2 regions of the Thalassospira sp. MCCC 1A02898 genome follow, and region 2 is predicted to be linked to the other one. Evidence: predicted binding sites of a transcription regulator. Region 2 holds the regulator's gene; the other holds the start of a gene.
What was found. Region 2 encodes LexA, which represses DNA repair genes until DNA is damaged. Its sites were predicted from a motif close to ATGTTCTANTTTGGTTC; they were not measured.
Positions count from the first base shown of each region.

Region 1: a site for LexA is predicted at 8,891-8,907, ahead of AUQ41_RS16550 (Y-family DNA polymerase). Genes of this name have one in related genera too.

Region 1 is NZ_LPXK01000012.1:446,519-462,764, forward strand. It holds gene AUQ41_RS16510 (copper resistance system multicopper oxidase) at 1-1,444, shown strand, start outside; gene AUQ41_RS16515 (copper resistance protein B) at 1,447-2,169, shown strand; gene AUQ41_RS16520 (ABC transporter ATP-binding protein) at 2,239-3,438, shown strand; gene AUQ41_RS16530 (YHS domain-containing protein) at 3,990-4,325, shown strand; gene AUQ41_RS16535 (cytochrome c) at 4,436-4,885, shown strand; gene AUQ41_RS16540 (APC family permease) at 4,893-6,230, shown strand; gene AUQ41_RS16545 (heavy metal translocating P-type ATPase) at 6,273-8,639, shown strand; gene AUQ41_RS16550 (Y-family DNA polymerase) at 8,969-10,138, shown strand; gene AUQ41_RS16555 (hypothetical protein) at 10,400-11,659, opposite strand; gene AUQ41_RS16560 (McrB family protein) at 11,652-13,193, opposite strand; gene AUQ41_RS16565 (DNA cytosine methyltransferase) at 13,193-14,359, opposite strand; gene AUQ41_RS16570 (hypothetical protein) at 14,575-14,847, opposite strand; gene AUQ41_RS16575 (division plane positioning ATPase MipZ) at 14,847-15,476, opposite strand; gene AUQ41_RS16580 (ProQ/FINO family protein) at 15,529-16,029, opposite strand; gene AUQ41_RS16585 (thermonuclease family protein) at 16,215-16,246, opposite strand, start outside.
Region 2 is NZ_LPXK01000013.1:46,263-62,508, forward strand. It holds gene gltX (glutamate--tRNA ligase) at 1-1,185, opposite strand, end outside; gene AUQ41_RS16855 (ComEC/Rec2 family competence protein) at 1,465-3,465, shown strand; gene lexA (transcriptional repressor LexA) at 3,542-4,249, opposite strand; gene moaC (cyclic pyranopterin monophosphate synthase MoaC) at 4,412-4,891, opposite strand; gene trpC (indole-3-glycerol phosphate synthase TrpC) at 4,911-5,708, opposite strand; gene trpD (anthranilate phosphoribosyltransferase) at 5,705-6,739, opposite strand; gene AUQ41_RS16880 (aminodeoxychorismate/anthranilate synthase component II) at 6,772-7,344, opposite strand; gene AUQ41_RS16885 (divergent polysaccharide deacetylase family protein) at 7,615-8,838, shown strand; gene trpE (anthranilate synthase component I) at 8,908-10,407, opposite strand; gene AUQ41_RS16895 (peptidyl-prolyl cis-trans isomerase) at 10,502-12,397, opposite strand; gene tpiA (triose-phosphate isomerase) at 12,748-13,503, shown strand; gene secG (preprotein translocase subunit SecG) at 13,638-13,979, shown strand; gene AUQ41_RS16910 (CTP synthase) at 14,106-15,734, shown strand; gene kdsA (3-deoxy-8-phosphooctulonate synthase) at 15,793-16,246, shown strand, end outside.

The sequences.
Region 1 (16,246 bases), on a different contig from region 2:
TTGGCATGGGTTGATCCTTCCCTACCAGATGGACGGTGTGCCGGGCATCAGCTTCACCGGGATCGAACCGGGCGAGACTTTTACCTATCGCTTTCCTGTCAAACAGAGCGGGACCTATTGGTTTCACAGCCACTCTGGCTTCCAGGAACCAGATGGCGCTTACGGCTCAATTGTTATCGAACCCGAGAAACGCGAGCCATTCAAGTTCGACCGTGAATATGTCGTTGTTCTGAAAGACAAGCACCCTCATTCCGGGGCGCGTATTCTGCGCAACCTAAAGATGATGCCGGACTACTACAACCGTAACCAACGCACGCTCGGAGACTTCATCTCCGACGTTTCGGAAAACGGATTGGGAGAAACTCTCTCTGAACGTGGAGACTGGGGCAGCATGCGCATGATGCCAACAGATATTGAAGACGTTCAGGGCTTCGTCGGCCTCATCAATGGTAAATCACCGGAACAAAACTGGACCGGACTATTTGAGCCAAACGAACGTGTGCGCCTGCGCTTCATCAATGCATCGGCCATGACTTACTTCGACGTCCGCATTCCGGGACTTGAAATGACTGTTGTCCAGGCCGACGGCAACAATGTTCAACCGGTCAAGGTTGATGAATTCCGCATTTCGGTTGCAGAAACATACGACGTGATTGTTCAGCCGACAGCTGAAAAGCCGTATGCAATCATGGCCGAATCAATGGGACGCTCGGGTTATGCATTCGGATCGTTGTCGCCGCAAGAAGGGCTGAAAGCTGAAATGCCAGCCAGACGCATGGACGCTCCGTTGTTGACAATGGCTGATATGGGGATGGATCACGGGAACATGCCCGGGATGGACCATTCCTCAATGAGCAGTGGTAACGAGAACAGCATGGCTGGAATGGACCATTCGAATATGGCCGGGATGGATCACTCTCAGATGGCGATGTCCAAAGATGATCCTTTCTATGCCGCTGGCAGTGGTTTGACACCAAAAGCAGCGAATGGCGGCAAGTTCTTGTCTTATGCCGACTTGAAAGCACAGAAGCCCTTGTATCCGGAGCGGCCGGCAACGCGTGAAATTGAACTGCGTCTTACGGGAAACATGGAGCGCTATACTTGGTCGATCAATGGCGTCAAATACGAAGATGCAGAACCTATCCGCTTGAAATATGGCGAACGGGTACGGTTCAAGTTCGTCAATGAGACCATGATGTCACACCCGATGCATTTGCACGGGATGTGGTCAATCCTCGATACCGGTAACGGTAAATGGGATCCGGTAAAGCACACCATCAATATCAATCCAGGCATGACTGTTTATTCGGAAACCGAAGTTGATGAACCAGGGCAATGGGCGTTCCATTGTCATTTGAGCTATCACATGGCTTCTGGAATGTTCCGCAAAGTGATTGTTGAGGGCGGTCCAGCCGTCGCAGCACTTGAGAATGGAGTTCAATAACAATGAAAACCCTAACACTGGCCGCGATTGGTGGTGGTGTTCTTGCCACGATCCTGTCCTTCTCGTTCACTGCCAAAGCAGACAATCACATCTTCTATGGCATTCAAATGGAGCAGTTTGAATACCGATCAGGTGATGAAGACGAAAATCTCTTTGTTTGGGATGGTGACGCATTTGTCGGAACCGATGAGTTGAAGCTGCGCTGGCAAGGCGAAGGCGAGCGTGATCTCAAAAACGACCTTTACGAAAACTTCGAGAACAGGCTGGTCCTGCAAACACCAATCAGTGACTTCTTTGATGCCAAGGCCGGTATTCGTCTGGATACGCCAAGCACAACAGATCGTTGGTATGGAACGGTTGGTATCATGGGGCTTGCTCCTCAATGGTTTGAAGTCGACGCTGACCTGTTTGTCAGCGAAACCGGAGACGGTAGTGCGCGACTTGATGTTGAGTACGAAGGCTTGTTGACCAATCGTTTAATCCTCACGCCTTCGCTTGAGCTGAATGCAGCATTCTCTGAGGATCGCGAAATAGAGGTCGGGCGCGGGTTTTCAAGGGCAGAAATCGGACTGCGGCTTAGCTATGATCTAATCGACCGAGCCGTTGCACCGTACATTGGGGTTGCCTATGAGCGGAAACTCGGCAAAACCGCAGACTTTGCAAAAGACGACGGCGAGGATTACGAAGCAACTTACCTCGTGACCGGTCTCCGCCTTCTTTTCTAAGCATCACACGACAGGGAGGACTTTCCTCCCTGTCTGTTTTGCCGAACCTTCTCAAGGAACCTAACTACAATGATGGAAATCGTCCACGATATGGGGCATCGCTTGACGCACTACATATCAAGCGATGCACACTGGTGGGTTCATCTTGTATTCCATTTGGTGGTGTTTGGGGTGCCGGTTGCGCTAATTATTATTCTCAGCGCGACGGGATACAGGGCTTTAAGACGCCGCAGATCTGTTCTTGCGCAACAGGCTCAAAAGCCCTCGGCAAAGAGCGGAACAGCGCTCCTGCAGTACATATTCAGAGCTTCATGGAAGCGGCAGATAAAACTGGGGCTACTGGCGACGGCCTCTTTGCCGGCTCTTTACATGAGCCTCGAGCTTCCGAAGTTGATCATCAACAACGCCATTGAGTCAGGACATTTTCCAGTTACCTATTTAGGAATGGAGTTCTCTCAAACGATGGCTTTACTTACTCTCTGTCTGCTTTTTTTATTGGCGATTGGCGTGCATGGCTGGCTGAAATATCAGGTTAATTTGCAATCCGGTGCGCTGGCAGAACACATGTCACGCCGCCTGCGGCTCGATATCTCAAAATTCAGCTTTCGAAAGCCGTCCCCCAGAGGCGGGGAATTAATTCCGGTTATTGTGCAGGAGGTAGAGCCCGTAGCTGGGTATGCATCGGAGTCCATTGTATTACCTTTGTTACAAGGTGGCACGTTCCTGACTATTCTGGCTTTCATGCTCGTGCAAGATTTGGTCTTGGGCATCGCCGCAACAGCACTGTTGCCGCTTCAGATTTTTGTCATTCCCAGATTTCAAAAGAAAATTAATGCTTTGTCTCGAACGCGGCTGAAAGAAGTCAGGGTTCTCGGGGAGAAGATCGGGAATATCTCAAACGACCACCAGCCAAGTGCTCGGGATATTTACGGGTCGTACAAACGACTTCACGATCTTCGTCTTTCTATCCACAAAAACAAGTTCGCCATGAAGTCTTTAAACAACTTTATATCTCAGATGACGCCATTCTTCTTTTACACAATAGGGGGGTATCTGGTGATAAAGGGCGACCTCACGCTCGGAGCACTAATCGCAGTATTAACTGCATACAAAGACATGGGCGCTCCGCTCAAAGAGCTCTTTCGTTACTATCAGGCGCAAGCCGATGCTCATGTCAGATACTCCGAAATCAAACCTTACATCTCCAAGGAAATCGAGATTACGGACAATCAGTTTGCAGATGTAACGGTTCTATCTGAAGCAGGGTAAAAAAAACGTCCCCTTAATTGAGGTAGGTCAACGTAACTCGATATTTAAGGGCATAAGTGTTACGTTACTGCCCAAAGGAAGTTTGATCAATGAATGCACAGCAAGCACTAATACGCGCCGTACTGATCCTGCTCGTCGGGATTAGCGCTATAATGCTTGCTCCCCATATTGCAGTCGCGTCGACTGGATCTTTTCCTGCGCATTCTGCAGAACTCAATGGTTTTGACGTTGAACACCAGCATGACCTGGCTTCGTGCTGCCCTCAGGTTTCTTGTCACTCCACATCAGCGGTCCTTACCGAGATTATCCTACCGGTTTCCGAGTTTTCCCATGTACAGAACGGGATAGAAGAAGTGTCCCTTCAGCCGGTATCTCGGTCATGGATTTTCCAGCCTCCCATATCCTGATCCTCCCGAACAAATAGCGAATAACTGTTCTGGGTTCTGCACCTGCCGATGGCATGCGTACAGATTGAGCCTTGGTGTTCTGCACCATGCTGCTTTCAGACGGAACAGTCATACCTAAAGGTATTTATGGGATGGCGAAGAGAAATGGAAAATATTCTCAGTTGGTTGCTTTGGGGAGCCTTCATCATATTGATGATGCGCTTTGGTTGCGGTGCTCACATGTTTGGGCACAAAAAGCACACCCACAATAAGAAACAAGCGGACGGTCAGGCTGAGGCAATCCGATGGGAGCACCCTCAGTCCGCCGTTGACCCGGTTTGTCATAAAACTGTCGATCCGCGCATCGCCAAAACAGCCATTTATGGCGGTGAAGTATTCTACTTCTGTTCAGACACCTGTCGTTCGAAATTTGAAGTGTCGCCAGATACCTATGTCGATGGCAGCGCAATTAGCCGACAAACTCACGTATCGCCAAGCTAGTTCAGCGAAATCAATAGGCGGCAGCAACAGGACCAGGGTTGACTAGTTCACTTGGTCTCACGTGTCTTCGAATATTTGATACATACGCATAAAACAAAGGCCCGAAGAAAATGAAAAAACAAATCAATTGGCCAAAGTATTTGGTTATCGGTTTTTTCGCAGTAGGGATCATCGCCATGACCCTGAATTCGTTTCTGCCCGGGAAAGATGACATCAAAGATCTTGAACTGACCGATAGCGGAATTGCGCTCCCCAGTTTCAGCAAGGAAGCCATGGTAGGAAAGCAGCTTTTCGATATGAACTGTGTTGCTTGTCACGGAGGCAATGCAACAGGCACAGAGCAAGGCCCGCCGCTGATGCACAGAATCTACAATCCGGGACATCATTCAGATCGCGCATTCTATCTAGCTGTTCAAAACGGGGCAAAACAACATCACTGGCCCTTTGGCGATATGCCAGCCCAGCCTCAGGTCAGTTCGGAACAGGTAGCACGGATCATTCGTTATATACGCGAGCTGCAAGAAGCAAACGGCATCGCGTACCAAAAACACCAAATGTGAGGCAGGAATGGATCATCAGGCAGAATACAAGAAAAACAGTATCTCGCTCCTTGGCGCCATATCCATGGGCACCGGTGTTATGATCGGAGCAGGAATTTTTGCTTTGACCGGACAAATTGCCGAACTTGCAGGAAAGTGGTTCCCGTTGTCGTTCCTGTTTGGCGCACTTGTCACTGCTTTTAGCGCATATACCTACATCAAGATGTCCAATGCTTTCCCGTCTGCAGGCGGGATCGGAATGATCCTCCAAAAAGCATACGGGCCGGGAGCCATAGCAGGCGGCGCAGCATTGCTGATGGCCTTTTCGATGGTCATCAACGAGAGTTTGGTCGCAAGAACATTTGGAACCTATGTTTTGCGGGCGTTTGACCTGACAGAGCTTGAAGTTCTTATACCGGTATTGGGTGTTTGCCTGATAATTTTTGCATATGCTGTTAACAGAGCTGGCAACAAATCGGTTGGCCTGTTTTCAATGGTCATGGCCGCGTTGAAGATCGGCGGCATTGCATTGTTTGCAATTGCAGCGCTGTGGGCTGGTGGATACTCGTTCGAGCCGTCATCACCCGACGGCGCGAGCTTTCCATTGGCCGGTTTTGTCGCATCAATTGCTCTTTCAATTCTGGCCTTCAAAGGGTTCACAACGATCACAAACAGTGGTGCTGAAATCGTGAGCCCTCATAAGAATGTGGGTCGTGCGATTACGTTCTCAATCCTGATTTGCGTTGTCGTATATATTCTCGTGGCGCTTGCTGTTGGTTCAAGCCTTGACTTGGACGAACTGATAAAAGCCAAAGACTATGCCCTCGCCCAAGCTGCACAGCCAGCATTGGGGCCCATCGGATTTTATCTGACTGTGCTGCTCGCAGTCGTTGCGACGGCGTCCGGTTTGCTAGCAAGCGTGTTTGCGGTGTCAAGAATGCTCGCGATGCTGACCGATATGGAGATGATCCCGCATAGTCATTTTGGAATGTCGGGTTCAATCAAAGACCACACACTTGTTTACACGGTTGTCGTGGCAGCGCTGTTGACAATCTTTTTTGATTTAAGCCGGATCGCTTCACTTGGCGTGTTTTTCTATCTGGTCATGGATGTGCTCATCCACTGGGGATGCTTTAAGTACCTACGACAAGAAATAGGAGCACGCGGCTTTGTTATGATTACAGCGATTGTCTTTGACATCATCGTATTGATCGTTTTTGCCGGCATGAAATTGCAAAGCGACCCATCCATAGTTCTCATTGCAACTTTGATGATCGTTGCTGTGTTCATTTTTGAACGTTGGTTCCTGTCAAACTGGATAAACCAATCGGCCAAGGCGCACAGTCACGATCACTCAGAACATTGATTATCCGCAGTGACATTGCAGCATAACAGCAGGAAGCAGACCATGTCTGATCATCATCATAAGAAGCACCAGCATAATCACAAAATGTCTGATCAATCAGGACACGCGACGGATCCTGTTTGCGGTATGTCGGTCACAGTGGATGCCGATACACCACGCTCTCGGTACGGCAGTGAGACATATTATTTCTGTTCGCAGAAATGTAAGGGCAAGTTCGATAGCTCTCCTGAGAGCGTATTGTCCACTGAGGAAGAGGCATCTGCTGCAAACAGCGCTTCGTCATCGACTTCGGGTCGCTACACCTGCCCGATGCATCCAGAGATCATACGATCCGAACCTGGTTCCTGTCCGATCTGCGGAATGGCACTGGAACCGATGGATACACCAACAGAAAATGACGAACCAAACCCCGAGATTCAGGATTTCAAAAAGAGATTCTGGTTAGGCGCAGCTCTTACGGTGCCGCTGATTGTTCTAACGATGGGGCCCTTTGTTGGTTTGGGTTTCATCCGGGAAATGATTGGAGAACGCGTTACTCTTTGGGTTGAGTTGGTTCTCGGAACGCCTGTTGTCCTGTGGTCCGGCTTCCCATTCATGGTTCGTGGATGGCATTCTGTGGTGAACCGTTCTCTCAACATGTTCACATTGATCGGGATGGGTGTTAGCGCAGCTTATATATTTAGCGTCGTCGCAGTGATTTCTCCTGACATTTTTCCTGATGGATTCAGAGATGCACAGGGACATGTCGGTGTGTATTTCGAAGCTGCAGCTGTCATCGTTGTCCTTGTGCTTCTTGGCCAACTGTTGGAATTGGGGGCACGGGAACGAACCGGTTCGGCAATCAAGGCGTTATTGGGTCTTGCTGCAAAAACAGCCCGCATTATTGAAGATGATGGTTCTGAACGAGAAGTTCCTCTTGAAGATGTGACCGTCGGAATGAGCTTGAGGGTTCGTCCAGGTGACAAGATACCTGTCGATGGCGTTGTCGTTGAAGGACGGTCGTCAGTTGATGAATCCATGATTTCGGGTGAACCCGTTCCAATTGAGAAGAATCCAGATGATGATGTCACCGGAGCAACAATCAACGGGAATGGCAGCCTGATCATCCAAGCCAAACGGGTTGGCAAAGATACTGTCTTGAGCCAAATCGTTGATATGGTCTCCCATGCTCAGCGAAGCAAAGCGCCAATCCAAAAGGTTGCAGACACGGTTGCAGGCAAGTTTGTGCCTGCTGTTATCCTGGTTGCTTTGATCGCCTTCGTCGCTTGGGCCATCTGGGGACCAGATCCGTCACTGTCATACGGGCTTGTCGCAGCAGTCGCTGTTCTGATCATTGCGTGTCCTTGCGCTCTTGGTTTGGCAACACCAATGTCAATCATGACCGCTACCGGTCGTGGTGCGCAAATTGGTGTGCTCATTAAAAATGCAGAGGCCCTGGAGCGATTTGCGAAGGTCGATGTGCTCATCGTCGATAAAACCGGGACTTTGACAGAGGGTAAACCAAAACTTGCAGGTGTAATCGCTCAATCAGACTATCAGGAGGAGGAAGTTCTTTCTGCCGCTGCGGCGCTCGAAAAAGGATCCGAACATCCATTGGCTGACGCCATTGTTAGTGCTGCTCAGGAGCGCGGCTTGTCCCTTGATAAGGCAGAGGACTTTGAAGCTGTAACCGGTCAGGGCGTCACCGGAAAGGTGGATGGCAAGTCGGTTGCCCTAGGTAATAGTAAACTCCTTCAGACTCTCAATATCGATCATTCTACTGTTGATAAAACAGCAAATGATCGGCGAGATATGGGGGAGACGGTAATGCATGTCGTTATTGATGGAAGAATTGCCGGGCTCATTTCCGTAGCCGATCCGATCAAGGACACGACATTGGAGGCTTTAAAGGCGCTCAAGAAGCAAGGCTTCAGAATCGTCATGGCAACCGGTGACAACCAACGAACAGCAAAATCCGTTGGCAATAAACTTTCCATTGACGAGATTCGGGCCGATGTCTCCCCAGAAGACAAAGCCAATTTAATTATGGAACTCAAGGCTGAAGGCCATCAGGTAGCCATGGCAGGTGACGGCGTCAACGACGCCCCTGCTCTTGCTCAGGCTGATGTCGGAATTGCGATGGGTACGGGCGCTGATGTTGCAATTGAAAGTGCTGGTTTCACCCTCGTCAAAGGTGACTTGAGCGGGATTGTTAGAGCCCGAGAACTCTCGGAAGCAACGATGCGCAATATCCGGCAAAACCTCTTCTTTGCGATGGTCTATAACGCAGCCGGTGTGCCTGTTGCTGCGGGTCTGCTCTATCCGTTCTTTGGCATTCTCATCTCACCAATGTTTGCCGCTGCAGCCATGAGCTTATCCTCGGTATCAGTCATTGCGAATGCACTGAGGTTACGTCGAGCAAGTTACTAGCATCCCAATATTGACTGATTGGGCGAGGGGTGAACCAGACAAGGCTGACTTTAATACAGGACAGTTCACCCCTCGCCCATTTTAAATGACATACCAACCAGCACTCAGAACTTTAAATCTCTTCTGATCCGTTCCCAAAATTCATCTGTCGACTTTTTACACTTGGTAGCCAGAAATCTATTTTCATCGAATTAGTGTTGATGCACTTATCTTCTAACCACCTATATAATTTGACTGAACAGTTTTTGTGTGAACAAAAATAATAATATATTTGTATTTACTCTTTTAAATCAAAGCTCTGAATAATAACAAACTATATTAAATGTAATATAAATAATGACGGATGCACGATTGCACGAAGCCCTGAAGCAAAGGCGTTGGGGATCAAGATGGGGCAACCTCTGTTCCAGATCCGCGACCTGGTACGTCGGCATAACGTGATCGTCAAATCCAGCAACTATGCACTTTATGGGGATATCAGCCGACGGGTGATGACGCTCATAGCAAACGAGGTACCGGACAGCGCAATCTATTCAATAGACGAAATTTTCATCGACCTGGACAATACGCCCATCGATCATGATCTATGGGCACGGGATCTGAAGGCGAAGATCCTGCGCGAAACCGGGATACCTGTCGGGATTGGCATCTCGACCACAAAAACACTTGCGAAGCTCGCGAACCGCCTGGCAAAGAAATCCCCCAAGGCAAAAGGCGTGGTTGTCCTCGATGATCAGAAATGGATAGACCTCGCCCTGGAGCGAACTGAGGCAGGTGACATTTGGGGTGTTGGGCGAAAGTTCGCCCTCAAGCTTGCCTCCATTGGCGTTACTACAGCCCGTCAACTTCGCGATATGCCTGATACAACCGCCCGGAAAATGATGACGGTCGGCGGCCTGAAAACCGTGCGCGAACTTCGCGGCATTCGATGCATTAACCTCGATGACAGCCCACCACAGCGTGAAACCGTGTGCGTGTCGAGATCCTTCGGAAAAGAGATTGACGACAGGGAAATGTTAAAAGAAGCGCTGATTACGTTCGCTGGCAGGGCATGCTCAAAGTTGCGCCGGCTTAACCTTGTCGCGTGTCGGTGTCAGCTCTTTATTTTGAGCAACAGATTCAAGATGGATCGACAGCAGTTCTCGCGGGGTTGCGAGCTGACAATGACGCCTGCAACGAATGACACAAGGATCGCGAGCAACCTGGTTGGCCAGAACATCAATCGGATTTGGCGCAACGATCTTGCCGTGAAAAAAGCCGGCATATTGATGCTGGATTTGTGTCGGCCGGAAGATGCGCCCAGAGATCTTTTTACAGGACACTGCCAACTGGACAACCCACTGATGAAAGCAATTGATCAGCTTGAAGGGAGATTTGGTAAGGACGCTGTGACGGTTGGCAGAGTGTCCAGGTCAAAGGTCCCGGACTGGTTCATGACATCCACCAATCGGTCGCCGTGCTATACGACGAGATGGCAAGACATTCCAATAGTTTGGTAAGGACACAAGTGTTCAACCAAGAGCCCCGCTAACCTGTGTCAATCAACGTTGATTTTCACAAATGTTGGCACCATTTTGCAAATTTCAATTGCAAAATCAATGAATGTAAGTACGTCTCTCTGTGAATCGACAAGACAGCTGAAATCTCTAACGCAATAATCGTATACAGCCACTGCATTAGATAGATCGACACCGATACTAGATATCCCTAGAACAATATTTTATGGTTATCTTTGGTGGCCGCCATCGAAGGGTATCATCTCAAGAGTATTCGTGGTTTCCATTTATCATTCGCAAAACATTGTTTGCGAAACGATCAGCTTCAGCATCCTGATCTGAAGCAGCTAAGTCATATCTCAACAAAACCATCTCTTTACCTGACGCTGTAGTACCAAGGTACCGTGATGTATCAATACCATCAGCAGGACAAACAAACCCACCTAGCGTCACTGGCATAGCATCCATAAAAGACAGCACTTCATAGCGATCTGTCTCCTTGGGTTCCGGTTTGTATTTCGCATCAAGAACAGCAACTATGTTGTCATCTTGACAAATAATCATATCAGGGTGAACGGAATAACCGCCTCCATCTATGAAAAATGGGCTAGACGAGTTGTTGCCGTCCCTAACGCGATACCCATGTGGAGCAAGGCGCACCGCCAACTCCCTACGCAGGAACGCTTCGAAAACTTGCGAGACATCTATGATCAATGATTCTAATCTAACAAACCCATCAAAGCTTAACTCCGGTAGCGCACTTTGAAGGATTAGGTATGCCGACCAGAGAGGGTCCCTGTAGTGTGAAAAGCGAGAAGACAGTGACTGGATCTTCTTTGAGAGCTGCCTAACTAAATCGCTCCGACTAGCCTCCCAATCGGAAATATGCCACATGCCGTGATACAGATCTCGCGCTTCGCGTAGCATCGGGTTCCGATGATCATTCTCAACAAACCAATCAATGACTTGTTTCAACGCAACCTTAAGAGCGATGTTCTGGACTGTAGAAGGAGTCAAAACACTTTGCTCGAACTCATGCCTGTACCTAATACCCTTTGAAGCATGTTTGCGAACCGTGTCAGATGCAATAAGTCGCCCCCTCCAGGGTGTTTTGAATCTTGGAGCCAAGTACTCCTTCATATAACCTTTGCGGGCGATTAGCCTAACACCTGCGATCAACGATCGAGCGTAAATAAGCTCAGCGTTATTTGTTGTCACAAAGCGGGGCATATAGCCTCGCACAAACCCAGAGATTGCTGATGGAATTACACCTGAATGAACCAGCATGTATGAAAGATTCGAGATTGTTGCTCTAGGGACTATTCTAACAGCGATGCCGGGGGTCAGTGGAATAGTTCCTACAAAGCGCGTTGCTCTCAGCACAACCTGACCGCCACGCATTGTAGCCGTCAAGTAACCCTTTGTCGTAATCCTCTCATCTAACTGGAGTTCCCCATCTTGCAGCAGAGAGCTAACACGGACGGATAGTTCCTCAAACTCCCTACATTCGATGATATTAGGCATGATCCGCCACGCCCTCAAGGCGACGAACAAGAGCATGGAAGCTTGCGGCGAGGTCATCCATTGCACCGTCGTTCAACTCTATGGCATGAACTGCAGCGGGTCGGAGTCGATACTCCCAGACGAGTTTCAAGTGATCCACATTCTTGATGTCGGAGAAAAATGAATGCCCAATACCGAAAGGAACTATCCGCTGTATTACGTCAAACCATTGGCCAATCTCGAAGACTTGATCTTGAGTAAAGCCGCCTCCTTCTTCTAGGAGGCTCTCAACAACCTCTCTAGATGGAGTTATTTCAATGTGATCGAAACGGCGGACAAAAGCAGCATCAACTTGAGCGACACTCCTGTCATATGGATTCATGGTCCCAATGATCACAAGATTTTCTGGAACCGAGAACTGCTTACCAGAGAAGGGTAATGTGAACTTCTCACCTCTATAGTTGCGCTCAATATAGGTAAGCAGTTCACCAAAAATTCTGGCTGGATCGCCGCGATTGATCTCATCAACGATCATCACCACGAGCCGTTTTGCTGGCGCAAGTTCTTTCGCACGCAGACAAGCAATGAGGAATATTTTGTCAACCACCTTAAAGCCTGACTGAGCTATCTCGTCAGGGCGATACCCCTCAACAAAATCTTCATAGCCATAAGACGGATGAAATTGCACCCGAAACATGTCGCGCTCCGAGTCAACAACAAGATGCTTCCCAATTCGCTTCGCGTAGTAAGATTTTCCAGTTCCAGGTACACCTGTTAAGATAATCCCAGAAGTCCCAAGCCCCAATAGCTTCTGCACTTGAAGTAAGATTGGGTCATCCAGATCCATTGCCAAGGAATCTGGAGCAACCACAGGAATTGCAGATGAGGACTTTACATCATTGACCAGAACCTGTTGGATCGCTGCATAATAGTCTTGATCCTCTGAAGCTTCGACGAAGATTTTATCAGGGTCCTCTGGATGAAATACGAACAGTTTCTCGTAATCCTCATCCCTCTGCGGGAACTCCGACCTGAATGCTGCTTCCAAATCACGAGCGTCAGCATCATCCGGAAATTCTCTATCACGGAAGAAGAGAGCGGCAATATCAAGGATCGGTGCTCGTGCTACATTCGGTCCCTTTGTCAAAACCTTGTCACGAAAGATATCTGCGTAGTCGTCAGCAAGAATCCATTCTTCACCATTATCGGTTATGCGCCTAGAAGCGGCATTCCACTTTCCAGCAAAAGTATTCTTCCTTATTGTCGCTGAATTGCTATGAGGAAACCCCGCTTCAGCTCGACGCAAGGTGACTGGATTGAAGTAAGGTTTGGCTTCATTTTCATCCACCAAACGAAAATACTTGTTCCAAAAATCAAACTCGTGCGGTGTCTCGTTCATTAGCGTGGCAGTACCGGGCAAGTTGCCGGCCCCACGTTCAATCAATGCAAGCATTGGGAATAGGTGAGTAGCCCCTTGACTTTTTGCTTTGCCACGCCAATTCGCCATATTGTTTAGGGCAGATGCAACCCTGTCAGCTCTGATTTTCTTTGTCATCAGGCAGCACGACTATGTTCGTTGCTCACTTGAGAAAGCATTTTTACAATTTCCGCTCCAATTGCCTTGGCCAGAAGAGGCGGGACGGCATTGCCAATCTGCCGGGGAAAGCTAGCGCCCACGAACTGATAGCGATCAGGAAAGCTCATAAACCTCGCAGCTTCTCGGTGAGAAATAGCTCGATCCTCCCATGGGTGTAAGAAGGGGCCAGATGCAACATTCCTGTAGTTACATGTAATGGTGTAAGATGGTTTAGTCGGACTCAGACGATGATAAAGAGTCGTGCAGTCTCTACGTAGCGCACCGCTCGATATAGTCCGCATTTTTTTGAAGCGCGCAGGCAGCACATCCACTGGCGCCGCCCTAAGCCCTTCGCCCTGACCAATATGGTTAGCTAGAGACTGGGCCTGTGCTGAAAGCGGTCTTCCAACGTGCAGCGTTACATTGTCTGGCGCGTCAGTTCTGCAATAAACTTGGTAGGGATTTTGCGGACGGCAAATATAGGGGCGCTCTTCTCGATTGTAATCGTTCCCCATCAGCGGAAGATCGCCGATTGCCTCTTCGACTGTAACGTACGGCTTCAGTTTGGGTTCTCCTCCCGAACTATGGCTACGCGCAGGGAATGAAAGCTTGATATCATCGACTCGCGTACCAATAAAGAGTATCCGATGTCGCATCTGCGGAACCCCATAGTCGGCAGCTAACACTTGTGCAAAATCTGTACGATATCCAATCTCCTCAAAAGCCTCTTCAATCTGTCGCCGGAAAGCTCCCTTCTCGTAGGAGAGCATCCCTCGGACGTTCTCCATTAGGAACATCTTAGGCTGCACCTCGTCAACAAGCCGGACAAAATGCTTAAAGAGAAAATTTCGCGGGTCGTCCTGCATCCGTTTGCCATGAGTACTAAAGCCTTGGCAGCTAGGCCCCCCTGCTATCAGATCAATTTCTCGAACACCTGCTAATTCCATAAGTTGTTCGCCGGTTACCTTTTCGACATCCCCTTCAATCACCGGCACACTAGGATGATTCAAGCGATAGGTCGCTACTGCGTGCTTATCGAAATCAACACCAGCTACAGGCCTAATGCCAGCCTGACGCAGTCCTTCACTGAGACCACCTGCGCCACAAAACAAATCTATCACCGTCGGTGATGATCGAACTTGCATGCTCGTCTCCCTAGTTTTTCCCCTAACTCTGCCATCACTACCACAGTGAGTCGCCGAGAACAATATGTGAACATATGATTGTAGTGAATGAATTCAGTAGACATTTCGTTAAGATGCGGGAAATCCTAGCCTAGACACTTGTTATCAAGCTTCTAGGTGCACCAGCAAAATAACCAACTAAGAATTCGTAGAGGCTGGAGTTATATTTTTCCAAGCTATAAGCTTTTTGCTACTTCCGCGATAGCCCAACGAATAAAGTTGTTCTTGGATCGACCTGATATTTCAGCCGCCCTTTCAAGAACCTCCCATTCCGCCTGATTGAATGGAAGGCTGATCGCCTTATAATCCCGTTTCTTGCCTGGCGCTTTTGGCGGCCTCCCCATTCGCCCGGGCTTGGCCACTTCATCCACCCGGCTTGCAAAGTCTTCAATCTTCGCGGGATCAACATTTGGGATTTCAGTATTTTTCGGCTCGCGACGTTTTACCATCAGAACATCCTTTGTATGAGAGCATGTATCTCGGAAGCCGCTTTGGGATTGTCCATCTCGACGACACTACGTCCCTCCGGAAGAGCATCCCGATAAACCTTGCGCTCACAGATGACCTCGGAAAGCAACTTGATCTCAGGAAAGTCTGCCAAATATTCGCGAGCCTCTTCGCGCTCGCGAATGACTGGATTGGTCGGCACCATCGTCATAAGACCATGGACCTCAAGCCCCGGATTGAAATCACGTGCCTCGACAATGATTTTCTGCAGTTCGCCCAACGTATCCAGATCCGCATTCGAGGGCTTGAAAGGTACGATCAGCTTATGAGCTGCTGTCATACCCGTGCGAAGCTCCCGACTATCTTTGCCAGGGGCATCAACAATCACATACTCGTATCGATTGTTCAGATCGATCAGAGTGTCGCGGATATTGTCGTATTTCTGAACGCAGTGGACTTTGGGAAGATCGGGATTTTCGTCCCGGTCCATCACCCATTTTGCAGCAGTGCTTAGTGGGTCGGCGTCAACCAACACAACATCATTTCCCTGCTTTGCGAGTGCGGCACAAACATTTACCGCTGTCGTCGATTTTCCACATCCGCCCTTGCGGCTTCCAAACAAGACAATCACAGCATTACTCCCGCATTAAATCAATACATAATCAGTATTGTATATGTGTTTTTTAGGTACCGGATCGACGATTGATGGTGAGAACTGTGCGAGCCGGTTTGACTGGTTCTGGTTTTGATACTGGCGAACTTAATCGGCCATCTAGCTGAGGGTTTGCATTCTTGCGCCGCATCTTTTTGAAGCGACCCAACGCGATCTTCCGGGCGTGCTCACGATTATTTTCCGACACGGGATCATCGACAGATCCGTCCAGTCGATATCGATGACTGTCATCAAGCCCCAAAGCCATCTGGTATCCAGTCGCGCCGGTATATCTCTGCAGAGCATGCTTCAGCTCATCAGGTGTCGTTCCTGCTTTCATCAGATCGCCAAGGATAGCGCGCACACCAAGCTGAAACGGCTTGATCTGGTCTGATAGATTTGCTGGCAGAATTGCAATCTCCTCGCGCAACAAGGATTGCAGCTCTTGTGCGGCCCTTAGCTCAAAAGCCCTCGCAATGATCTTTCGATCAGCAGACCAGATTGAACCCTGGGATTTCTTGTGCTTGGTCACTTTGACCTCCATTCGAACCCGCATTGAAACAGCATTAAACCAACATTTATATGGTATCACTTAATTATTTAAATAGTATTTATTCAGTACCATTAATATACTGAATTATCAGATCAATGCAAGAACTAATTCAATACTAAATAAGTGTTTTTTTTGATAGTTTCGACAGTGAAATATAGTGCCGTTCATTCAAGCGAACTGCACCATCCTCCGCGCT
Region 2 (16,246 bases):
CTTGAACAGACCTTCAGGTGCACCATCAATCAGGGACTGGGCTTTCTCGTTAACGGACGTAATGCCATCGGTAACGTAGAAAGCCGAAGAGTCGGCGAGCTCGATAAGAGTCTTGGCCCTTTCTTTAAGGCCTGCCATGCCGTTGATCAAGATTTCTTTTTGCGATGCATCAAGCGCATCGACGCCAATTTGCTTGGCAATCAGCGGCGAAATCTCGTCTGCAAGGCGTTTGTCATCGGCCTGACGCAGGTAGATGCCATTGAGGTTGGTCAGCTTTGCAAAATCAAAGCGCGCAGCCCCTTTGCCGACATCGGTGATGTCAAACCACTCAATCGCCTGTTCGGTCGAAATGACCTCATCATCACCATGGCCCCAGCCAAGACGCAGAAGATAGTTGTTCAATGCCTCGGGCAAGAAGCCCATTTCATCGCGATAGGCATCAACACCCAGCGCACCATGGCGTTTTGACAGCTTGGCGCCATCCGGACCATGGATCAGCGGGATATGCGCAAAGGTCGGGACATCCCAGCCCATGGCATCATAAATGACTTTCTGACGGAATGCGTTGGTCAGGTGGTCGTCACCACGAATGACGTTGGTAACACCCATGTCATGGTCATCAACCACGACCGAAAGCATGTAGGTGGGCGTTCCGTCGCCGCGCAGGATGACATAATCGTCAAGCTGCTCGTTTCCGACGCGAACTTCGCCCTGCACTTGATCATTGATCACGGCATCGCCTTCCTGCGGTGCCTTGACGCGGACAACAGGTTTGACACCTTCCGGTGCCTCGGACGGATCGCGATCACGCCAGGTGCCGTCATATTTCATCGGACGGCCTTCTGCGCGGGCTTTCTCGCGCATGGCCGTCAGCTCCTCGGGGGAGCAATAGCAATAATACGCTTTCCCGGCATCAAGAAGCTGTTGGGCGACTTCTGCATGGCGGTCGCGACGGGCAAACTGGAAAGTCGGCTCTTCGTCTGCGGTCAGGCCAAGCCAGTTCAAGCCGTCAAAAATGGCGTCTACGGCCTCGGGCGTTGAACGTTCACGATCGGTATCCTCGATCCGGAGCAAGAACTTGCCACCGGTATGTTTGGCATAAAGCCAGTTATAAAGTGCGGTGCGTGCTCCGCCGATATGCAGAAACCCGGTCGGAGACGGGGCAAAACGGGTAACAACCGTCATTCAATCTATCCGTTATTTGGATGTTGTCGCTTGTCCTGAGGACTTTTGGCGTGCAGGCTATAGCACAAATGACACGCTGTTGCACCACAGCGGATGTTAGATAGAAACTATGCGGCAGGCGGGCTATTGGACATTCGTCGTACGGCGACAGGTAAAGTTAAATTAAAACAATTGTTTGTGGGTGTTTTCTCGCAAATTAATTTTGTTGTAACAAGCCAAAGAAATAAATGGTTTCTGTCCTCGGTTATCTTCTTTGGGTTGGGCTGTGCCGGGTATTTCTTGCTCCCTGCGCGTATCGGGCTTGGTCAAATTGCTCTGGCGGTGATTCTGCTGTGCTGCGGTTTCTGGATGTCGCGGCGACTTGCCACCCTGGCCTTCGCGTTTCAATTGCTTGCCAGTCTGGCGTTCGGGGCTTTGACAAGTGCCATCCATACCGAACTTGGCCCGGATAATATCCCGACAAAAACGCTTTATGCGACCGAAGTCACCGGTACCATCATCGGGTTGGAGCCGCGTAACGGGCGAATTCGTGCAACAGTTCAGCCATCCGAAATTACCGGGATTTCCGCTGACCGCTTGGACTGGAATGTCAGGCTCAGTTTTCTGGGCGACAGCGATCTTGCAATTGGCGATCAGGTGCGGGCAAAGGCGCGCCTTTTTCCGTTGCGCCCGCCCGCTGTGCCCGGTGATCCGGATTTCGCGCGCAATCTTTATTTCAGCAATATTGGCGCGTCCGGTTTTGTGTTTGGCCGTCAGTTCGAAATTCTTCAAAACGATAAATATATCAAAAACAATGATGTGTGGAATGTTATTGAAGCAGCGCGTCAGTATGTGTCCGCAACAATAAGCGACAAAATGACCGGCCCCGAAACCGGCATTGCCAAGGCCCTGATCATTGGCGAACGCGGTGAAGTCACCCCCGATATTGCCGATGATCTTCGCAAATCCGGCCTTGCGCACTTGCTGGCGATTTCGGGCCTTCATATGGGGTTGCTGTGCGGGACGTTGTTTTTCCTGATCCGCTTCGGGTTGGCCGCCATTCCATCAATTGCCTTGCGCTATCCGATCAAGAAATGGGCGGCGATGGCGGCGATGCTGGCAGGCTTGGTTTATCTAGGATTATCCGGGGCGACCATTCCGACCCAGCGCGCCTTTGTCATGTTGCTTGTGGTCTGGCTGGCCTTGCTGCTCGATCGCCGTGCGATATCATTGCGCCTTGTGGGTGTTGCCGCGATCATTGTATTGATCCTTCGGCCTGATGCCGCACTTGGGGCCAGTTTCCAGCTCTCCTTTGCCGCCGTTGGCGCGCTGGTTGCGTTTTATGACGGGCCGGGGCGGCGCTGGCTGGATCGGCAGGGGATGCTGTCCTGGTATGAACGTGCTGGCCTTTATCTTGCCGGGTTGCTGCTGACCAGTCTGATCGTGACGGCGGTGACAGCCCCCATCATCGGCTATCATTTTGGCCGTATTTCAATGCTGGGCGTACTCGCCAATCTGGTCGCCATTCCGGTCATGGCATTCTGGGTGATGCCCTGGATCGTCGTGACGCTGGCGTTGATCCCGATTGGGTTATCGGGGCTCTCACTGGCCGCGATGAAGCCCGGTTTGACGGTGTTGTTGGAAACAGCCGAACTGGTCGCTGCACAGGACTGGGGGCTTTGGTATGTCTCGGGCCTTGATATGCTGGCGGTTGCCTTGGGCCTGTTTGCATTGGCCTGGATCGTTATCTGGCGCGACAAGGTGATGATCGTGCCGGTCCTTCCGCTGATTGTTGCCGCCATCATCTTTCAGGCACTGCACAAAGAACCCGAAATCCTGATATCGGGCGACCGCGAAAGCTGGGCTGTTTACGATCCCGATGCCGGTATCCTGCATACCTCATCGCGGCTGAATGACTTTCAGAAAGGCATCTGGATGAGCCGCTTTGGCATCCGCCCCGAACACGAACAAAGCCGCGTACAGGCCTGCCAGAACGACCCGTGCTCCCTTGGTGTTAGCGCTAACACTCTTCCATCGCGGATCATTGTCGCAAGCCGGATTGCCAATCCGTTTTATGCCTGCCGCAACGCTGATATCATTGTTAGTTTGAAAACAGATCTACCAACCACCTGCCAGGCCTCTGGCGCGCGCACTGTCATTGATGATGACGTTCTGTGGTGGCAGGGCGGTGTTGCGATCAAACTGCCGTCTGAGGCTGGCGAAAAGCCAGAAATCAACACCGTCCGCGCGGAAACCGGCAATTGGCCCTGGATCATCATCGGCGGCAGAGCAGGGCGCTAACAACCTGATCTCACACAAAACAAAAACGCCCGGGTGTGTGCACCGGGCGTTTCTGTTTATAACTTCGCGCAAGCAATCAGTACTGACGCAGCAGCCCGACCAAACGGCCCTGAATGCGCACACGATCTGGCGACAGGGCGCGGGTTTCATAGCGTGCGTTGGCCGGTTCCAGCAGAACTTCACCACGGCCACGTTTCAGGCGCTTAAGCGTGGCTTCGCTGTCATCTACGAGTGCCACCACGATGGTACCGTCATGGGCCTGTTCGCAGCGCTGGATCAGGACGGTGTCGCCATCAAGAATACCAGCATCAATCATCGAATCCCCCGATACTTCAAGGGCATAGTGATCACCGGCACCAAGCAGGGCGGCCGGGACCTGTACCATGGTCGTTTGATCGCGAAGGGCCTCGATCGGTGTACCGGCAGCAATCCGGCCATAGAGCGGCAAACCAACGGATTCTCCGGCCTCCGAGAAGGCGGTTGGCACCGTGGTTGGCCGATGCGCGGCCTTTCGCACACTGGCAAGCGAGGTCACATTGTTTGGCGTTTCCGGGGCGTCATCATCGCTGTTTTCCGGAAGTCTGACGACCTCAAGCGCGCGTGCACGGTGCGCAAGGCGGCGGATAAAGCCGCGTTCCTCAAGGCCTGTGATCAGGCGGTGAATGCCGGATTTGGATTTAAGGTTCAGGGCCTCTTTCATTTCATCGAAAGAGGGCGAAATCCCGTGATCGCGAAGGTAATTGTCTATATAGACCAGCAACTCATATTGCTTGCGCGTCAGCATGTTATTTCCCGAACCTGTAAAAAGAACAAAAAGGATACACAGATGTTCTACTTTAGTTCTTTTCGCGGGTCAAGCAGCTCTGTGCGATTTGACGGAAAAACCGAACAATCGCCGTGATCCTTCAAAAAATATGAATAGTCGGCGGTTTGTGGGGACAGGAAGCTAGTCCGCGATGAAGGTGCCCGATTTGCCACCTTCTTTTCGGGTGACCCGCAAATCGGTAATCCTCATACTTTTATCAACCGCCTTGCACATGTCAAAAACCGTGAGTGCCGCGACCGAGGCAGCAGTCAGGGCTTCCATCTCGACACCGGTCTTGCCGGTTGTCTTGCAGGTGGCAGTGATATCGACCGCATCGACACCCTCGACCAGTTCGAGATCGACAGTGACAGAGGTCAGGGGCAGGGGGTGACAAAGCGGGATCAGATCGGGGGTCTTTTTGGCGCCCATGATCCCGGCAAGCTGGGCGATGCCAAGAACATCGCCCTTTTTATGGCCGCGCGCCGCAATCAGCTTGGCCGTTTCGGAAGACATCAGAACCCGTGCCTTGGCAATGGCGGTGCGTGCAGTTTCTGCCTTGGCCGAAATATCGACCATCACCGCGTTGCCACCGGCATCAATATGGGAAAGCTTGTCTGCCATTGGTTCTGTCCAGTATTGATCAGGCCGCAAGGCCGAGCAGGTTGCGGGTGGCGGTTGCGACGTCGTCCTGGCGCATCAGGCTTTCGCCGATCAGGAAACACTCAGCGCCGACCTTTGCCATGCGGGCAAGGTCGTCCGGGGTAAACAGGCCGCTTTCAGCCACCAGCAACCGATCATCGCCGACCATGCTTGCCAGTTCCTCGGTCGTGGTGAGCGAGATTTCCATGGTCTTGAGGTTGCGGTTATTGATCCCGACCAAACGTGACTTGAGCTTGAGCGCACGTTCGAGTTCCGGGGCGTTATGTACCTCGATCAAAACATCCATGCCAAGGCTGTGTGCGGCATCTTCAAGCTCAGCCGCCAAGCTATCTTCAAGGGCTGCCATGATCAGAAGGATGCAATCCGCACCAAGCGCACGTGCCTCGGTGATCTGATAGGGATCAACCATGAAGTCCTTGCGAAGGGCCGGAAGATCGACCGCCGCACGGGCCGCCACCAGATAGCTGTCATCGCCCTGGAAATAGGGGATGTCGGTCAGAACCGACAGGCAGCTTGCCCCGCCAGCCTTATAGGCCTTGGCGAGTTCCGGCGGATTGAAGTCCGGGCGGATCAGCCCCTTGGACGGGGATGCCTTCTTGATTTCGGCAATCAGGCCATAACGGCCATCGGCAACACTGGTTTCAAGGGCCTTGATAAAACCACGCGGGGCTGATTGCGCCTTTGCCTCGGCCTCGAGGGTGGCAAGCGTCTTGCGCGCCTTGCAGGCCGCGACATGTTCGCGTTTGTCGTTGCAGATTTTGGCTAGTACGTCGCTCACGCCGGGGTTCCTTCGTTGGTGATCTTCACAAGCCCTTTCAGGGTCTCGGCAGCCTTGCCGCTATCAATGGCGTCCGCGGCCTTTTTGATGCCGTCGGCCAGATCGCTGGCAATGCCGGTGACCACAAGAGCCGCGCCGGCATTCATCAGGACGATGTCGCGGTACGGGCTTTTCTTGGCGGCCAGAAGGTCGGTAATCGCCTTGGCATTGACATCGGCATCACCACCCTTGAGGTCGTCAAGCGTTACGGTTTCAAGCCCGAAATCGCCCGGGGTGATTTCAAACGTGGTGACCTTGCCGTTCTTGACCTCGGCAACATAGGTCGGGCCGGTGGTCGAGATTTCATCAAGGCCGCTGTGGCCATGAACAACCCATGCATGCACCGATCCCAGACGGTTCAATACATTGGCAATCGGTTCGACCCACTGTTTGGCAAAGACACCCAGAACCTGACGTTTGGTCTTGGCCGGGTTGGCCAGAGGACCGAGCAGGTTGAAAATCGTGCGCGTGCCCATTTCAACGCGGGTCGGCATGACGTGACGCATCGCCGAATGATGGCGCGTTGCCATCATGAAGCAGAGATTGATGTCGCGAAGCGCCTTTTCCAGAAGCTTCATATCGGCATCAAGATTAACACCAAGCGCCATCAAAACATCGGCAGACCCGGATTTGGACGAAGCCGCACGGTTGCCGTGCTTGGCAACGGTGGCACCCGCGGCGGCCGCAACAATCGCAGCCCCGGTCGAGATGTTATAGGTGCCGCTGCCATCACCGCCGGTGCCGCAGGTATCGACCGCATTTTCCGGGGCAATGATGCCGGTTGCCTTTTCACGCATGACACGGGCGGCACCGGTGATTTCATCAACGGTTTCGCCACGAATGCGCAAGCCCATCAGGAAAGCCCCCATCTGAGATGGTGTCGCCTGACCGGACATCAGCACATTAAAGGCCGCCTCGGCCGCGCTTTCGGTCAGTTTTTCGCCATCCGCGACTTTGGCCAGAATTGGCTTCAGATCATGATCAGTCGACATCGGGTCTTCCTTGGTTTGCGGTCCGGTGCGCATTACGCACCGGTATAGTCGATAAAATTCTTAAGCAGGGCGTGGCCATGTTCCGAAGCGATGCTTTCGGGGTGGAACTGGACACCATGAATTTGATGGGTTTTGTGACGCACGCCCATAATAAGACCATCTCCGCTTTCGGCCGTTATTTCAAGGCTGTCGGGCAAAGTTTCGCGTTCAATCACCAGCGAGTGATAGCGGGTGGCCTCAAACGGGCTGGGAAGGCCTTTAAAAACGCTGGTGCCGGAATGCTTCATCGCATCGGTTTTGCCATGCATGCATTCGGGCGCACGGATCACCTTGCCGCCAAAGGCCTGACCGATCGATTGATGACCAAGACAGACGCCAAGCAGCTTGACCTTGCCCGCGGCGGCCTTGATCAGATCAAGGCAGATACCGGCGCGTTCCGGATCGCAAGGACCGGGTGAAATCACAATGCCTTCAGGATTGAGCGCCATGGCCGCATCCACAGTAATCTCATCATTGCGCCGCACTTCGACCTCGGGGCCGAGTTCGCGCAGATAGTGCCACAGATTGAATGTGAAACTGTCGTAATTGTCGATGAGGAGATACATCGGAGGAAAGGCCTGTGCACATTAAAGTTGCCAGAGAATAAACGCCATTGTCGCTACGTCAAGCAGAAGCAGAGCAAGGGTTTTTCGCGATCTAAATGCACGTTGGTGCTCAGTCGTTAATGTTCTTTAACCGGGTGCTAACCAGAGGCGTTTTAAAAACGTGAAAACACAAACCGACTTGATCGGTATATAATCACCATATGGGAAGGGGCCGAACCGTGTGTTTGGCCGCTACGAGCATCCCAGCAAACGAATACTGGAGACCACAGCGTGGCACGCCGGGCAACCCGGGCACCGACCGCCAAACGTAAGAAGGCGGCACCCAAGAAATCCACTCGTAAAAAGACCGCCCCGAAAAAGAAATCGGGTGGCATTGGTCGCCTGATGCTGGGCGGGGCCTTTGTTGCGGGTACGCTGTCGGCCATTATTGCCGTTGGCAGCATGCTTGAACTTGATCGTGCGTCGGATGAATTTGGCCGCGCAGCGGATCAAAGCGCGCCGAATTATGCCCTGGCCGAGCCGGAACCGACCCCGAAGCTTCGCAAGGATTACAAGCTTTCGGAAAATGCCAATGTTTCCGAGCGTGGACGCACCGGATATCTGGTCGGTGAAAACAGTGAAACCACCCGATCCACCGGACAAGGCGGGCAGGGACTGACGGACTTTGTGCCGGCACCGGCCGCACGCAAACCGGACCAGGGCGGGGAGATCCTTCCGGGTGATAGTGGCAATGATGTTCCGGTTGCAACCGTTGGCCCGACAAATCAGCCGTGGCAGAAATATGCCGCGCTGACACAGGATACTGGCGACAAGCCGGTGATTGCGATTGTGATTGATGATGCCGGCCTTGATCAGCCGCGCACCGCCAAGACGGTCGATCTGCCGGGGCCGATCACGATTTCCTATCTGCCCTATGCCCGTGATTTGCAGGCGCAGGTCAATGCAGCGCGCAAGGCCGGTCATGAAGTGATGTTGCATATGCCGATGGAGCCGTCATCTGCATCGGTTGATCCGGGGCCGCATGCGTTGCTGGCAAGCTATGACCGCCAGACCATCCTGAACGAGATGTCCTGGATGCTGGATCGCTTTGATGGCTATGTCGGTGTGAACAATCACATGGGCAGCAAGTTTACCGCCGATCCCGAACGTATGCTTGTTGTCATGGAAGTCATGAAGTCACGCGGCCTGATGTTCCTTGATAGCCGGACTAGCGCAGACTCGGTCGGTTATTCCACGGCCAGCAGCTTTGGCGTCCCGGCAATTACGCGTGATATCTTTATTGATGATGCCGATGATGCGGCCAAGATCGCCGATATGTTGGCCCGTACCGAAAATGTCGCCCGCAAACAGGGCTTTGCGATTGCGATCGGCCATCCGCGCGATCTGACGATCGGGGCGCTTCACAAATGGATCCCCGAAATTCAGGCCAAGGGCTTTGTGCTTGTGCCGATTACAGATGTGCTGCGCCGGTCGATGCAAAGTGTGACCGGCTAGGTTTCGCTGACGGACATGAAAAAAGGGCTGCAGGATGACTGCAGCCCTTTTTGTTTGTGCGATACCGGATCAGGCGAAGCGATGGGCTTCGCGGGCGGCTGCCATCAGGGCGTCGGCTTTGTTCTGGCATTCCTTGTGTTCAAGTTCCGGTTTGCTGTCGACGACGACACCGGCACCGGCCTGAATGTGGATTTTCTCGTCCTTGATGACGGCGGTGCGGAGCGCAATGCAGGTATCCATCGAACCGTCGGCCGAGATATAGCCGATACAGCCGGCATAGATGCCACGACGCACCGATTCCAGTTCATCAATGATTTCCATGGCACGAACTTTTGGGGCACCTGATACGGTTCCGGCGGGGAAGCCGGCCTTGAGTGCGTCCATGGCGTCGTATTTGGTTTCGTCGATCTGGCCGACGACGTTTGAGACGATATGCATGACGTGGGAATAGTATTCGATCTGTTCGCGGTCGGTGACGCGCACGGTGCCCGGTTTTGAAACACGCCCGACATCATTGCGGCCAAGATCGAGCAGCATCAGATGTTCTGAGCGTTCCTTAGGATCGTCGAGCAGGTCTTGCGCCATGACTTTGTCGTCGTCGGGCGTTTTACCGCGGCGACGGGTTCCGGCAATCGGGCGAATGGTGACTTCGCCATCACGCAGCCGCACCAGGATTTCCGGGCTGGCCCCGACGACCTGAAATCCGCCGATATCGAGATAGAACATGAAGGGTGACGGATTGATACGACGCAATGCCCGGTAAAAGGCAAAGGGCGGGAGCTGATAGGGCAGCGTGTAGCGCTGCGACAGGACCACCTGAAAGATGTCGCCCGCGCGGATATAATCCTTGGCCTTTTCGACCATGTCATGGAATCCGGCCTCGGTGACGCTGACCTTTGGTTCGGGCAGGGTATCGGGCACGGATTTGGAGCGGCGGTCGATAAACAGGTTGCGCTGGAACTGCTGGACCACGTCATTGAGCCGCGCGCAGGCCAGATCATAGGCCGCATCAGCCGAAATGCCGCTTTCCGGGCGCACCGGGGTTACGACGGTCACCGTGTCTTCGATGGTATCAAAACTTGCCGTGACGGTCGGGCGGATGAAAATGCCATCAGGCACATCAAGCTCGTCCTTGTTGCTGTCAGGCAGCTTTTCCATCAGACGCACAGTGTCATAGCCCATATAGCCGACCAGACCGGCACTCATGGGGGGCAGATTGTCAGGCAGTTCGATATGGCTTTCGGCGATCAGTTTCTTGAGGCTGTCAAGCGGGGCGTCAGGCTCGGCGACAAAGGCATCGGCATCGGCCATCACACGGCGATTGAGTTCGGCCTTGTTGCCAAAGCAGCGCCAGATCAGGTCGGGTTTGAGACCGAGGAAGGAATAACGTCCGCGGACCGATCCGCCTTCAACAGATTCAAGCAAATAGGTGTTTGGCATGCCTTCGGCGATCTTGAGAAAGGCCGAGACCGGCGTATCAAGATCGGCGGTCAACGAGGTCCAGAGAACCTGTGAAATGCCATTGTCGTAGTTTTGCTTGAAACTGGTGAAATCCGGTTTGATTTCCATGATCTGTCCGATGGTTGGGCTTGGTCGGTTTGGCGATGGCGTCTGTGAGATAGAAAAAGGGCGACCGGATTTTCCGGTCGCCCCTGGATGCGTATCAGTTTGCAGCGGTCGGCTGATAAAGCTCGTTGATCACGCTGTTATTGACGCTGACCGAGATTTCCTCGTTCAGGTAGTTGAGATACTGCGCAAGGATGTCTTCGTTAAGGGCTTCCTTGAGCTCGTCATTTACCGGTGCGGCATCGGCGGTGTTGATGTCGGCGGCCTGAATTTCATCAAGCTTGACGATCATGACGTCTTCGCCGGTCTGGACGGCTTTGGCCTTGCCGTCTTCAAGGGTGAAGAGGGCAGCGGCAACCGCCGGGTTGACGTCATCTGCAAGACCACGGCCGGTACGGCGGGTCAGGCCGGTTTCACGAACGTCTGCGCCATCTTCGGAGGCGAGGGTTGCGAGATCAGCACCGGACGTATTGATGTTGCCAGCCAGTTCTTCGGCCTTTTCCATCATCAGGCGTTGGCGTTCTTCGGCGGTCCATGCGGCAACAACTTCGTCGCGGACTTCGTCAAACGGACGCAGGGCCGACGGGGTTACGTTTTCAACACGAACGACATAACGCGTGCCCGAAGCGGTTTCTTCAAGGAAGCTTTCCTCGCCGTTTTCGAGCTCGAAGATTTTGGCGTTGATTTCGTCTGCGCCGTCAACGTTCTGACCTGCAAGGCCTTCGCCACGGACAACACCGTCAAGCTTGTAGGTCTTTGCGCCAACATCGCGTGCGGCGTCTTCGATCGGGGTGCCGGCACCGAGTTCTTCGTCAAAGGTGGCCGCCAGATCATAGATGGCGTCTTCGGCTTTGAACTGTTTGAGGCCGTCAACAATGATGTCGCGGACTTCATCAAGGCTTTGGGTGCTGCCCGGGGTGATCGACGGAACACGGATGATGTGCCAGCCAAGGGCGGTTTCAACCGGCTCGGAGATGCCGCCTTCGTCAAGCGAGAAGGTCGCATCGCGGAGATCGGGCAGGATGTCGTTCGCCGTGAACTGGCCAAGTTTGACCATGGCTTCGTCCATGTTCGCGTCTTCTTTGGCAACCGTCATGAAGTCTGCACCTTCGGTCAGCCGCTTATAGGCTTCACGGGCGGTCTGTTCTTCGTTCGGCGAAAACAGGATTTGTTCGACGGTGCGTTTTTCCGGGGTCTGGAATTCCGGTTCGCGTTGTGCATAGGCGTCGGCGATTTCTTCGTCGGTTACGGTGACGGTCGAAATCAGGTCAGCGGCACTCAGCGTTGCAAGGGTGACATTGCGGCTTTCCGGTGCGGTGAACTGGGCCGCGTTTTCTTCGTGATAGGCACGAAGGGTCGCGTCATCAGCCGGTTCGATGTCGGAAAACGCATCCTTGTTCAGCGTAAAGAACGAACCGCTGCGCTGTTCATTGCGGTAAGCGACGATCTGACGCGCCATGATGTCTGGGACCGTTGCCGGGTTGGTCAGGCTGCTGACAACCTGCTGGCTCATCATGTCGCCGCGCACACCGTTGATGAATTCGTTTTCGGTGTAGCCAGCCTGATACAGGGCCTGCAGGAAGCGATCACGGCTGAACTGGCCGGTGGTCGGGTCCTTGAAGCTGTCAGACGAGAAGATCTGATCACGGACGGCTTCGTCGCTGATGCCGATACCGATGTTTTTGGCATCTTCACGCAGGATCTTCTGAGATACAAGCGACTGCACCGTATTGTTCAGAAGGCCCATCTGAATGGCCTGCTGCTGGTTGAAGTTCGGTCCGAACATGTTTTGCATATTCTGCACGCTACGCTGGAAGGCGCGATCCAGTTCGACCGGGGTGATCCGTTGGCTGCCGATTTCGGCAACTTCACGCGAGGTGCCCAGATTGAGCATCGATGCGTTCAGGCCCCAGATCACGAAGCTCAGTGCAATCACGCCAAAGATAATCTTGGCGAAGATTGATTTCGAAAATGTGCGAATGCCAGCAAGCATATGATAAGCCTAACAATCCGTGGTTTGACGCCAAAATCAGGCTTTGACGTCGTTTCATTATGGTCGCCCGGACGACGCGATAGACGAAAAGGCCCGAGCAAATTTGCCGCGCATCTTAATGGCGAGTGTTATCAGCGGCAACAGGCGATTGTATAGAAGATGACTGCAATCACATCCTAAATACGTGATCGGGCGTTTTCGGGTACTTGGCCCCGCTGGCATGGCATGCTAAAACCCGCGTCGAAACAGGTCCTGTAACAAATCGTATCAACCGCAAACCGGTTGTTAAGGTCTTGAAACAAGGACACTACACAGACAAATGTGAACCTGATCAGCACGAGGTAGCTCCCATGACCCAACGCCGTCCCCTGATTGCCGGAAACTGGAAAATGAACTGTTTGCGTGCAGACGGTCTTGCGCTGGCATCAAGCCTGGCGGCAAAGGCATCTGAAAAAGGGGCGCTTGGTTGCGATATTCTTGTTTGTCCGCCGGCAACGCTTTTGTCCGAGGCAGTTGGTGTGACCAGGGGAAGTGCGGTTGCCGTCGGTGGGCAGGATTGCCATGCGGCGATTTCAGGCGCGCATACCGGTGATCTGGCCGCCCCGATGCTGGCCGATATTGGCGCACAATATGTTCTGGTTGGTCATTCCGAACGCCGTGCCGATCATGGTGAAAGTTCAACCGATATTCGCAAAAAGGCGATTGCGGCCCATGATGCCGGTCTGATCGCGGTGGTTTGCGTTGGCGAGACCGAGGAAGAACGCGATCTTGGTGCAACTTTGCCGGTGGTGAACGGGCAGGTGGCGGTATCGCTTCCCGATGGGGCGACGGCGAAAAACACGGTTGTTGCCTATGAGCCGGTCTGGGCGATTGGCACGGGCCGGACTGCCAGTGTCGAAGAAGTTGCCGAAGTGCATGCTGCGATCCGTGCAGGTCTGATGGCACGGTTTGAGGATGGTGATCAGTTCCGAATTCTGTATGGTGGTTCGGTCAAGCCGTCGAATGCCAAGGAATTGATGGCTGTCGAAGATGTCGATGGTGCACTTGTCGGCGGGGCCAGCCTTAAGGTTGAAGATTTCTGGCAGATTATTGAATCTTGTGCCTGACCGACTGCGGTGCAGATTTTGTTTAATATGGTCTAGCCAACAGCCATAAAACGCGTTAAATACGCATCAAATTTATGCCCGATCCGGGCCGAATTGCGTTTGGATCGGTTGATTAGGACAAGAGTTTCGACACCATGCAAACAGTCATTCTGGTAATCCACCTTCTTCTTGCGCTCGGCTTGATCGCTGTGATTCTCGTGCAGCGCAGCGAGGGCGGTGGGCTTGGTATCGGCGGTAACAGCGGCGGCGGAGGCGGCGGCGGTGGTTTCGGCGTGATGAGCTCACGCGGCGCTGCGAACCTGCTGACCCGTACTACTGCTATTCTGGCAGGCGCATTCATGATCACCAGCATCATTCTTGCCCTTCAGTCGAATACCCACACCCAGCCGGCTTCGATCCTTGATCAGGCGCCGGAACCGGCCCCCGCGGTCACCGAGCCTGCCGAGGACACCGGTCCCGCGGCTCCGACCCGATAAACAAATTAACCGACGACCTGAGGCGGCAAACTTGCCGCCTCAATTTTTGATTGTTGAATTCCCCGGTTCGTGATGCACTGAATGGCATCGAACCGAGGCTTTGTGCTTTGAGATGAGGCCAAGATAATGACTCGTTTTATCTTTATTACCGGTGGCGTGGTTTCCTCGCTGGGCAAAGGTCTGGCTTCCGCTGCTTTGGGGGCGTCCCTGCAGGCACGCGGCTTTACAGTTCGTCTGCGTAAACTTGATCCGTACATCAACGTCGATCCGGGCACCATGAGCCCGTACCAGCATGGCGAATGCTATGTGACCGAAGATGGTGCGGAGACCGACCTTGATCTTGGCCACTATGAACGTTTCACCGGCGTATCATCGCGCCGGTCCGACAACGTCACCACCGGTCGTATCTATTCCAACGTGATCGCGCGTGAACGTCGCGGCGATTATCTTGGCGGGACTGTGCAGGTCATTCCGCACATCACCGATGCGATCAAGGAATTCGTCATGTCGGATGCGACCGAGGATTTTGTCCTGGTCGAAATCGGCGGCACGGTGGGTGACATCGAAAGCCTTCCGTTCCTTGAAGCCATCCGTCAGATGGGCAATGACCTTGGCGATGGCCGGGCCTTGTTCATGCACCTGACGCTTGTTCCTTATATTTCGTCTGCCGGGGAGCTTAAAACCAAGCCGACCCAGCACTCGGTCAAGGAGCTGCAGAGTGTCGGTATTCAGCCAGATATTCTTCTGTGCCGTTGCGATCGCGAAATTCCGATCAATGAACGTCGCAAGATTGCGCGTTTCTGTAACGTCCGTGAAGCGGCGGTTATTCCGGCCTATGACGTTGATAACATCTATCAGGTGCCGATCAGCTACCACCAGTATGGTCTGGATAACGAAGTGCTGTATCACTTCGGCCTGCAGGCGCAGGAACCCGATCTGCAGCCGTGGGAAGATATCTGCAACACCATCCGCAATCCGGAAGGTGAGGTCACCATCGGCATCGTTGGTAAATACATCCAGCTTCCCGATGCCTATAAGTCACTGACCGAAGCACTGACCCATGGTGGTATCGCCAACAAGGTGCGCGTCAAACTGGAATGGATTGCATCTGACGAGCTGGAAAAAGAAGGCAACGTCAACGAAATCCTGTCCAAGCTTGATGCGATCATGGTTCCGGGCGGCTTTGGCGAGCGTGGCACCGAAGGCAAGATTGCCGCGGCCCGCTATGCGCGTGAAAACAAGGTGCCGTATTTCGGGATTTGCTTTGGCATGCAGATGGCGGTTCTGGAAGCGGCCCGTAACCTTGCCGGGCTTAAGGATGCGTCCTCGTCCGAATTTGGTCCGACCAAAACCCCGCTTGTCGGTCTGATGACCGAATGGGCGAAAGATGGTGGCTCGGTCGAGCGTCGTTCTGATGACGATGACCTTGGCGGCACCATGCGTTTGGGTAACTACGAGTGCAAACTTGTTGATGGCACTCGTGCACGCGAGATTTATGGCAGCGAAACCGTTCTTGAACGTCACCGCCATCGGTATGAGGTGAACGTCAACTTCATGGGCCAGCTTGAAGAGAAGGGCCTGAAGTTCTCAGGGCTGTCGCCGGATGGTCGTTTGCCGGAAATCGTCGAATATCCGGATCATCCGTGGTTCATCGGTGTTCAGTTCCACCCGGAACTGCGTTCGCGTCCGCTGGATCCGCATCCGCTGTTTGTTTCCTATATCAAGGCCGCCAAAGAGCGCAGCCGTCTGGTATAAGCCTGGTATCTGAGTGCCAGAACAAACAGCCACAAGTGATCGACAGAAAGTCAGTGCAATGACCGAAATTAAAACCGTCAAAGTCGGCAATATCGAAATCGCCAACGACAAGCCGTTTGCCGTTCTGGCAGGCCCGTGCGCGATCGAAAGCCGTCAGCACGCGCTCGAGATGGCCACAGCCCTTAAGGAACTGTCCGAAGGGCTTGGCATCGGGCTTGTTTATAAAAGCTCGTTTGACAAGGCCAACCGGACCAGCACCACGTCCAAACGTGGTGTCGGCCTTAAGGAAGGTCTCGATATCCTGGCCGAGGTCAAGGAAGTCACTGGGCTTCCGATCGTGACCGACGTGCATTTGCCAGATCAGTGTGCGGCGGTGGCCGAGGTTGCCGATATCCTGCAGATCCCGGCATTCTTGTGCCGTCAGGCCGATCTGTTGCAGGCCGCTGGCAAAACGGGCCGCGCGGTCAATGTCAAAAAGGGTCAGTTCCTGGCACCTTGGGACATGGTCAATG